One region of the Paenibacillus sp. 01T442 genome, then DNA from elsewhere that is predicted to be linked to it. Evidence: predicted binding sites of a transcription regulator. Region 1 holds the regulator's gene; the other holds the start of a gene.
The links. Region 1 encodes NrdR, which represses ribonucleotide reductase genes. Its sites were predicted from a motif close to AACACNATATATNGTGTT; they were not measured.
Positions count from the first base shown of each region.

Region 2: the regulator NrdR is predicted to act here: its motif matches at 2,621-2,638, upstream of nrdI (class Ib ribonucleoside-diphosphate reductase assembly flavoprotein NrdI).

Region 1 is NZ_JBFTPF010000006.1:168,378-174,172, forward strand. Features, by position in the region: gene AC1DLM_RS08300 (MntP/YtaF family protein) at 1-478, shown strand, start outside; gene coaE (dephospho-CoA kinase) at 514-1,110, shown strand; gene AC1DLM_RS08310 (lytic transglycosylase domain-containing protein) at 1,107-1,802, shown strand; gene AC1DLM_RS08315 (alpha/beta-type small acid-soluble spore protein) at 1,795-2,013, opposite strand; gene nrdR (transcriptional regulator NrdR) at 2,125-2,604, shown strand; gene AC1DLM_RS08325 (hypothetical protein) at 2,970-3,158, opposite strand; cyclic di-GMP riboswitch class I at 3,201-3,298, opposite strand; gene AC1DLM_RS08330 (hypothetical protein) at 3,383-3,556, shown strand; gene htpG (molecular chaperone HtpG) at 3,610-5,490, opposite strand.
Region 2 is NZ_JBFTPF010000034.1:5,121-9,773, reverse strand. Features, by position in the region: gene nrdE (class 1b ribonucleoside-diphosphate reductase subunit alpha) at 1-2,003, opposite strand, end outside; gene nrdI (class Ib ribonucleoside-diphosphate reductase assembly flavoprotein NrdI) at 1,990-2,349, opposite strand; gene serC (3-phosphoserine/phosphohydroxythreonine transaminase) at 2,940-4,028, opposite strand; gene AC1DLM_RS21825 (mismatch-specific DNA-glycosylase) at 4,109-4,579, opposite strand; gene AC1DLM_RS21820 (DUF1501 domain-containing protein) at 4,637-4,653, opposite strand, start outside.

The sequences.
Region 1 (5,795 bases):
AGGGCAGAAAAACCAAACGCAACAAGAGCAAACAGCTGCTGCGACAGATCAAGCGATGATTAGCAGCATGCCCTATGGAGAGATTCGCAACTCGGGTTACGTGGAGCCGGTGACCTTCGATACGTTACAGCGGACCAAAGAGATTCTCAGTATTGAGCTGAAACGTTTTGGGCTTGTGATTCAAATTTTACGGACGCCTTCCATAGCGGACGTAGATAAATCAGGCAATATTTCTGCCTCTGAGGCTACTTTGCTCGGTTTAGCGCTCTCTTTGGATGCCTTCGGAGCGGGAATCGGGGCTGCGCTTATTGGCTTCGTGCCGTTATTAACGGCTTCCGTCATTTCGATTTCGAGCGGATCCTTACTTGCAGTCGGCTTGCGGATTGGTTTCCGATATGCAGAAATGAACTGGATGAAGAAGCTTTCTATTCTCCCAGGCTGTGTACTGATTGTCATGGGACTTTTGAAAATGCTATAGTTCACTAACAATGAACCTTTAGGAGAGAATCGCTTATGAATATCGGCTTAACTGGAGGTATTGCTTGTGGAAAAAGTACGGTTAGCCGCATGCTTGTTAGCCGTGGCGCACTTTTAATCGACGCCGATCAGATCGCTCGTGATGTCGTAGAGCCTGGCAGCCCTGTTCTCGAACAGGTTGCTGCGCATTTTGGACAAGCTGTGATCGGATCCGATGGATCTCTGCAACGTAAGAAGCTTGGTGAAATTATCTTTGGATCACCTGAAGCGCGAAAGCAGCTAGATGGCTTGTTGCATCCCCCTATTCGGGCAAAGATGCGTGAACAAATGACTTTGTATGAACGGGACTACCCCACCAAGCTGGTGGTGGTCGATGTTCCTTTACTTATAGAATCGAATCTGATCTCGATGTTTGAGGAGATCATGGTTGTTTATATTCCGCGTCACTTGCAATTGGAGCGTCTGATGCAGCGAGATGGCTTGTCAGCCGAAAATGCTCAGCTTCGACTCGATGCACAGATGTCGATTGAGGAGAAACGAAAGCTAGCCGATATCGTGATTGATAATAGCGGAACTTGGGAAGAAACCAACATGAGGGTGGAGCTGTTCTGGGTAGGGAAGGGATTGGCATGACGTTCTTTCGGAAAAAGCGAATGTTTGCTCTTCTGCTTATCGTATTTGTCATGGTTCTCTTCATGAATAGCGGAATTATAGGTAGAAAGCTATATCCCATCTACTTTCAGCAGGAGATTAAGCAAAGCGCGGCGAAACACAAGATAGACCCGTTTCTAATTGCAGCCATTATTCGCGTCGAAACGAATTATAAATATCATTTAGAATCAAGCAAAGGGGCATTAGGGCTCATGCAGCTTATGCCTGATACCGCTGATTGGATTGTTGAATCCTCGAATCTAGGGCCTCATACACAAGAAGATTTGCTTCGAGTCGATATTAATATTTATTTAGGGTCATGGTATCTAAATTGGTTAATTAAGCATTATAATGGGAATTTAGTCTATGCCATTGCAGCGTATAATGCAGGTCAAGGTAATGTGAATAAATGGAAAAATGGAAACGTGTGGGACGGTTCTGAAGACAATATTCGAGATATTCCATTTGGTGAAACCCGTCATTATGTGCAGCGCGTTCTTTACTACTATGAGAAGTATACGAAGCTATACACGGGCACGGAACAATGGCAGGGTGCAGATGCATATGTTAGCCCCACAAAACAAAGAAGCATTGGACTAGCTCCGAATGGAGCGCAAAGTCCAATACTTCCTGTTTTGCAGAGTCAAAAGCGTGTGTTATTCAAGATTACTTGAATTGACCTGCTAGAGATTGTTCTGCGATTTGTACCAGGCGACGAGTGATGCTACCACCAATAGAGCCAGTGTCACGAGAAGTCATGTTGCCATAGTAGCCATCTTGTGGGATAGCGATACCTAGCTCCTGAGCTACCTCATACTTCAACTGATCCAAGGCTGCATTAGCTTGTGGAACGACTAAAGTATTGCTGCTTCTGTTTGAACTCATGTCTGTTCACCTCCTTGTCGGTTGGTAAATCTATTGTGTGCAGAACTCCAAACTTCAAGACATGTAACATATGGTAATGATATTTCCAAATGAGAAAGGAGATGAAAGCGAATGAAATGCCCGTTCTGTGACCATTCTGGTACGAAAGTGCTTGATTCCAGGTCTGCCAATGAGAATAAATCCATCCGTCGGCGCCGTGAATGCGAGAAATGCGCGCGAAGATTTACAACTTTCGAAATGGTAGAAGAAACACCTTTAATTGTGATTAAAAAAGATGGAAGTCGGGAAGAATTTAGTAGAGAGAAAATTTTACGGGGCTTAATTCGTGCTTGTGAAAAAAGACCGGTTTCCATGGAGCGGCTGGAGATGCTTGTCTCCGAAGTCGAAATGCAGCTTCGTACGACGGCACATGCTGAAGTCGATAGCCTTGGCATTGGTGAAATTGTGATGGAGCAATTGTACCCCGTCGATGAAGTGGCCTACATTCGCTTCGCCTCTGTATATAGGCAGTTCAAAGACATTAACATGTTTTTGAAGGAGTTAACGCAAATATTGGGAAAGCATGATGTCKGGCTGCTCCGAGACAAATAAGCAGCACATGCAATGCTTCTAAGTAAAAGCCGCATCGCCCTATGAATGATTTCATGAGGTGACGCGGCTTTATGTTTCCTTTTGAGCTAATTCGTATGAATAGTTGTTGTGACAACCAGATTGTTCGTTGTAGTAGTAGAGGAAGAAGAAGCTGTTTGATTGGGAAAATCAGAGGGTGACACGAATTGATTCGTTTTTTTTCGAAATGTGACAAAAAATCAACAAAAGACAGCGCGAGGTGCGCTGTCTTTTGTTGATTCATCAGAGAAAAGTCAATAACGACGCGCCTTCATGAGCTTTTGAAAAAAAATTATTCTAATGACATCAACCGACTGTATTTTTGATAGCGATAAGGCATAATTCGGTTATTGAGTGCGTTTGTCCAATTCACTTCGAAGAAATTGAATAAATCGAATGGCTTCATCAGATGTTAATAGGTTGCCGCTGAATGAAAAGGAGTACATGTCCAAAATATCATCATCGGGGAGATGCAAGTTTTCGATTAAATGCTTTATGTCTATGCTCATGTTGCCGTCAATTACCATTTTATTCATGAAGCTGATTCCTCCTTTGTCGAACTGCCATTATCGGATGGAGGCGGTAGCTGGCTGACATATTGGACACTAACAAGAAGGCCAATTTAGTCCCTTTAGCTTTGCGTCACCACTTTTCAGCGGTTTTGCCCTTATCATACCGATAACGTCTTATATGAAAACTATATCACAGGTTAGGTTTAGCATGCTATTAATTACATTAATTCGAAGGATGGTTGAAACATATGTCCGTCAATAGCGCAAAATTAAGTAAAATTATTCACGAATTGGATATTGTTAAGGTAGCGGAGGCGCTTGGTCTTGATCAGGCTCGTTTACTCGCTTATGTCTTTAATCGTCCAGAAGTTATTCATGTCTATGTGCTAGATGAGCCAGCATCTCCTTCGGATCCTTCTTAAATGTAAAAAGCACCGCAACATGGAAGTTGCAGTGCCTAATACATAGCATGGGGTTATACCATTATTTTACAAATATCGTTCGTGAATTCAACTGGATCCTGCAGCGGCAGACCTTCGATAAGAAGAGCTTGATTGTACAAGAGCGCTGTGTACAGGTTCAATTTCTCTTTATCTTTCTCAAAAGCATCCTTCAAGGAAGCGAACACGTCATGATTGACGTTGATTTCTAAAACTTTCTCTGCCTTAACATTCGGGTTGTTCGGCATAGCGTTCAAGATTTTTTCCATTTCGATGGTAACATCACCATCTGTAGACAAGCATACCGGATGCTTTCTCAGGCGCTTGGAAGCTTTAACGCTCGTTACTTTACCAGCCAATAAGCCATTCATGTAGTCGAATAAATCTTGATTTTCTTTTTTATCAGACTCAGAATCGTTGGCGTTATCCTCAACATCAATACCAAGATCCCCGCTTGACACCGATCTGAATTCCTTCTCTTTGTAGGTCATAATCATTTTGATTGCGAACTCATCAATATCATCTGTGAAATATAGAATCTCGTAGCCTTTATCGGTTACAAGCTCCGTTTGTGGAAGCTTATCGATTCTTTCCATCGACTCACCGGAAGCATAGTAAATGTACTTCTGATCTTCTGGCATTCTCGCAACATACTCGTCCAACGTGACAAGCTGTTTCTCCTTGGAGGAGGAGAACATCAAAAGATCCTGCAGAAGCTCTTTATGCGTGCCGTAGTCGCTGTAAACGCCGAATTTAAGCTGTCTGCCGAAGGACTTGTAGAATTGCTCGTATTTCTCTCTCTCGTCCTTCAGGAGGCTTTGAAGTGAGCCTTTGATTTTACTGGAAATATTCTTCGCAATTAATTTAAGCTGACGATCGTGCTGCAGCATCTCACGGGAGATGTTCAGCGACAAACTTTCGGAATCGACCATTCCTTTGACGAAGCTGAAATAGTCAGGAAGCAGGTCTGCACATTTATTCATAATGAGAACGCCGTTTGCGTAAAGCTCAAGGCCTTTCTCGTATTCTTTGGAATAGTAGTCATAAGGCATGTTTTCAGGGATAAATAGGATCGCTTGGTAGACTACCGCCCCATCTGCACTCACATGAATATGCTTAAGCGGCTTGTCGAAGCCGTAGTGTTTCTCGTGGTAGAACTTCTCATAATCCTCAGGAGTAAGCTCGCTTTTGTTTTTGCGCCAGATCGGCACCATACTATTCACGTGCTGCTCTTCTTGATAGTCCTCGAATTCGCTCTCGCTGCCTTCTTTGAGACGCTTGCCCGTGATGTCCATTTTAATAGGATAGCGGATGAAATCCGAATATTTCTTGATGATCGCTTTCAGGCGATACTCGTCCAAGTATTCGTCGTAGTTATCATCTTCGGTATTCGCTTTTATGGAAAGAACAATCTCCGTACCAATTGAATCTTTCTCAGCTGGTGCAATCGTGTACCCGTCTGCGCCATCGGATTCCCACTTGTAAGCTGTGTCGCTGCCAAGCGCTTTACTTGTTACGGCAATGTGGTCAGCGACCATGAACGCGGAGTAGAAGCCTACCCCGAACTGACCGATGATGTTGTGGCCGTCTTTGGCTTCGTTCTCTTTCTTGAAAGCAAGAGAGCCGCTCTTCGCGATAATCCCCAAGTTGTTCTCAAGATCTTCTTTCGTCATCCCGATACCCGTATCGCGAATCGTTAAGATGCGATTGTCTTTATCGGCTGTAATTTTGATGAAGTAGCTATCTTTGTCAAAAACGAGCGAGTCGTCGGTAAGTGCCTTGTAGTAAATTTTGTCAATCGCATCGCTGGAGTTGGAGATAAGCTCTCTTAGAAAGATTTCACGTTGTGTGTAAATCGAATTGATCATCATTTCCAAAAGACGCTTGGATTCGGCTTGAAACTGTTTCTTTTCCACGGATAGATCTCCTTTCGATATGTAGCAGGGTTTATATAATTAGCACTCGCACGCTGTGAGTGCTATACACTAACTTTATAACATCCCTGAAATTTAATGTCAATTGGCTTGGAGAGAAAATATGTGAAGTTGCGGGTAGTTATTCGTTGTGATGGCGAATAAGTGGCGCGATGCATGGAGGGGCTAACTACTTTCACAACTCTAACAACTCTAGCAACTCTAGCAACTCTAGCTACTCTAGCTACTCTAGCTACTCCATGTCCCACTTAACTTATTCTCAGGTTACCCCCGCCATCGTCCAGTAT
Region 2 (4,653 bases), on a different contig from region 1:
GCATACAGGTATAATCTAGCAAGTTGTCTTGTTGAAACATCACTGTTTACGTGTAAAATGGTCGAGATCCCTTGATCCACATGTGTTTGAATCTCCGAGATGAGGTCAAGAATCTTGAATTGATCCATTTGATAAGCGGATTTATAGTAGAAGAAATTGTCACGAGCCATGAATGGCATCGGATAATACGTTGTCGAATTCGCATACGTACGTGTCTCAATCGGTTCAACAATTGGCATAACGCTGGATGTTGAATTTTGGATATACGAGATGCTTTGCGTCGGCGCTATTGCCAAACGGTACGCATGGTAAAGACCGTGCTTCTGAACGTCAGCTTGCAGTGCTCTCCAATCACTAGGTGACGGAATCGGCATGCCTTCGAATAATGCTTTCACTTTATCCGAGAGTGGACGGTAATCTGTTTCTGTATAACGGGTAAAATAGTTCCCATTCGCATATTCCGATAGCTCAAAGCCTTCAAACGTTTGTCCGGATTCTTTGGCAATCTCCATGCTTTTCTCAATGGAATAGAAATTCATCGCTGCGAAGAAGGTGCGAACGAAATCCTTCGCTTCAGCACTTTCATAAGCAATTTTGTTCTTGGACAAATAGCCGTGCAAATTCATAACGCCAAGACCGACAGAGTGCAGCTCACGGTTCGCTTTGGCAACACCTGGCGCATTGTGAATCGTCGTCATATCACTCACCGAAGTTAGGGCGATCATGCCTTCGTGCACAGTTTCGCGCAGCTTTTTACGATCCATCACATTGGCAATATTCATCGAAGCTAGATTACAGCTGATATCTCGAAGAATAGTGTCTTCTTGACCGTAATCATTGATTTCGGACGTTTCCTGCAGTTGGAAAATCTCTGTGCACAGATTGGACATCTTGATCGTCCCAATCCCCTTCAAAGCATGATCCTTATTCGCATTCGTACGATTCATCATATATGGATAACCGGATTCCAGTTGAGTAGTCGCAATTTTGGTCAGCATATCACGTGCATTCATGATGACTTTCTTCTTTACTTTCGGGTTCGCTAAGAGTTCATCATACATCTCATCCATGTCCAGATCGTCCATGTGCTTGCCATAGGCTTGCAGAACCGTGTAAGGAGCGAAAATATGTAGAGGCTTGTTCTCCTCCGCTAACTTATAAAATTTATTCGGTACAATAAGACCAATCGAGAGTGTTTTCAAACGGGATTTCTCATCCGCGTTAATTTTCTTACTATCAAGGAACTCCATGACGTCCCAGCCAAAAATGTTATAATACGCCGCGCCTGAACCTTTGCGTTGGCCCATTTGATCCGCATAGGAGAACGCATCTTCCATCAGCTTAAGAACAGGAATAATTCCTTTCGCTGCGCCCTCAACGCCTTTAATCGTTTCACCGCGCCCACGAAGCTTCGATAAGTTCACCGCTACACCGCCGCCAATTTTGGAAAGCTGCATACACGTTGCTAATACATAGTTGATGGAATTCAAGGAATCATCCATTTCTAACAAGAAGCACGATACTAATTCACCGCGACGGCTCTTGCCTGCGTTCAAAAACGTAGGTGTCGCTGGCTGCAAGCGCTGCTCCATCATCGATAGGGCAAGCACGCGTGCTGTTTCGGCGTTTCCGCGACCCAAGTACAAGGCTACGATCGCTACGCGATCAGGGAAATGCTCCAGGTACAACGTCTTATCATCACTGCGCAAAGCGTAATCTGTATAAAATTTCGAAGCTGCCATATACGATGCGAACTCGAATTGATTGTCATGTGCCACTTGATACACGCTGTTAACTTCATCTTCGGTGTATTTGTCATAAACGTTCTCGTAGAAGTTATTGTCGATCATATAACGAACCTTCGAAGTGGTATCGGGGAATGTGAGGCTTCGGCTGTGGACTTCCTCTATGAACACCTTAACAGCTTCTTTATCCTTCTCTAATTGAAAAAAACCATCCGTACCGCGTTGCATTAATTCATTATTAAGTTCAATGTGCCGCAATTGCTTGTACCCCCTGAACAAATCGTTCTACATCATTTTTAGTGCCGGATAATTCGAATTTGGTTAATACGGGAACATCATAAAGTGCTGAGATCGTATCTGCGCTTTTGGCGAAGCCGTCTCCCCAGTTGCGATTACCGCTTGCTGCAACGCCTTGAAGACGAGAAGAATTACTTTCTAGGAAAGAAGCTACCTTCGGAGGAATTTGTCCAAAGCCAGTTGTATACGTCACGAGTACGAATGGCTCGTCCATTGTCATCGCTTCCTCTATTTGAACCGCGGGCATCTGGAGCTTCGCAATAAAACGGCGAACATTTCCAGTCTTCGAATCGTAAGCAATCAACATAGCTTCCGTCTCCTATCATTGTCAATTCTCTATCTTGTGCCATCACTTGAGGGTAACCTATATGTAGTAAAGATACTAATTCTATCGTCTGTCATTCGCGAGTTCATCTACCCATTAATCGACAGAATCTGCATTTGCTTTACGGCTCCGTAAGCGGTCAAAAAAGCTTGAAACCTGCGGTTTCGCTTGATTTCCGGCTTGTTTTGAGCCTTCTGCTAGCAATCTCGCAATGCGCTTTTTATCACGACATCTAGTTGATAGATTCAAATTTATATCAATATATTGTGTTTGTCAACGAGCAATACGACCTATTTACAATTCCAAAACACGCAATCCTAGACGGGGCGTGGCTCGCTGGGTTTAGAAAAAATTTTTTCGTTTTTTACTTGATTTTTTCGGAAATGTCGAAATGACTAGGACATTCATCCTCTACTAGATCTAGTCCAAACTCATCTTCCAATTACCGCTTTTAAAGCTGCTCAGAGACTCTCTACAGGCTTCTAAACCATTCGATCGAAACTACATGCCTCAGCACAAAAAAAGCTATTCACGCGCACACGAGGGTGCCATGAATAGCTTAATTCATTTTCTCAACTGTTGCGTTGTTGGAAATCCGTCATGAAATCAGCGAGTGCTTTACATGATGCGTAAGGAACTGCGTTATACGTGGAAGCACGTAGACCACCGACACTGCGATGACCTTTCAAGCCAACGAACCCTTGCTGTTCGGTTTCTTTAATGAACTTCTTCTCTAGCTCTTCATCTTGCAATCGGAACGTAATATTCATCGCAGAACGGCTTCCTAGATCTACGGGTCCACGGTAGAAGCCATTGCTGCTGTCAATTGCGTTATAAATAAGGCCTGATTTTTCTACATTATTCTTCTGAATAACCGTCAATCCGCCTTGCTCTTCAATCCATTTCAACACCAGATTCACCATATAAATGGAGTATGCTGGCGGTGTGTTATACAAGGAATTGTTTTTGCTATGCGTTTCATAACGCATCATGGTTGGGATTGTTTTTGGCAGATCAACAAGTAGATCGTCTTTAATAATCGCAACGGTCACACCAGATGGTCCAAGGTTCTTCTGTGCTCCCGCATAGATCATGCTGAACTTGGAAACGTCGACTGGACGGCTCAAGATATCACTGGACATGTCACCAATCAGAGGAATGTTGCCTGTTTCCGGAAAGCTTTGGAATTGCGCGCCTTCAATCGTCTCATTGGACGTGATGTGCAGATAAGCTGAGTTCGGATCTAAGTTAATGTCACTCAATGCAGGAATTTTCATAAATTTCTGTTCTTTCGAACTAGCCGCAAGAGAAACTTCTCCGAATAGCGCTGCTTCTTGCACAGCCTTCTCGGCCCAAGCGCCTGTCAGCACATAGCTGCCAACCTTGCCTGCCTTCAAGAAATTCATAGGGATCATGGAGAACTGAGAGCTCGCTCCACCTGTCAAAAAGAGAATTTMGTACCCATCTGGAATACCAAAAATACGCTTTAATAACGCTTGTGTTTCATTGTGCACTTGCTCATATTCGCTACTCCGGTGAGAAATTTCCATAATGGACATGCCAATGCCTTTAAAATCAACAAACTCTTCTTGTGCTCTCTGAAGTACTTCGAGAGGTAAAGCCGCAGGCCCTGCGTTAAAGTTATAGGCCCTGTTTCCCATGAGTGACCACACCTTTGCGTTTTGTATTATGGCTATGATAGCAATATTCTGTGCAAGCATCAAGTAAAACCTCAAACAGGCTATACGAGACTTGTCAGAATTCCTCGATAAATCGCTACCATATCTTCCAGCTTCATTCGTACAAGTCCGCTAGAAGACGGACACACATAATCAATAACGCCTTCTACCATTGGCTGCGGTTGACTCCCCCAGGAAATGCCTCTTCGGCCGCTATACTGCTCATAGACACCCTTCCCCACGAAGCAAACTACCTTGGGTCGGTAGGCCTCAATTTTCGCTTTCAGAATATGTCTGCCCTCTCGATACTCGTCTGCCGTAATTTCTGCTGCTGTCAAAGAAGGGCGTGCCACGATATTCGTGAATCCATAACCAATTTCAAGCAGATCGCCATCCTCTTGCGGCTTGTAGAGCCTTGGCGTTAAACCCGCCTGCAACAAGATACGATAGAATCGATTGTTGGGATTCGCATAATGATGCCCGGTTTCCCCTGATCGAATACTCGGATTATAGCCAACGAAGAGAATTTGCATCCCCTCCGCAATATGATCTGAAATTGCCGCTAGTTCCAACCGTGCACCTCCTACAAGTTAAATGAACTTTAAAT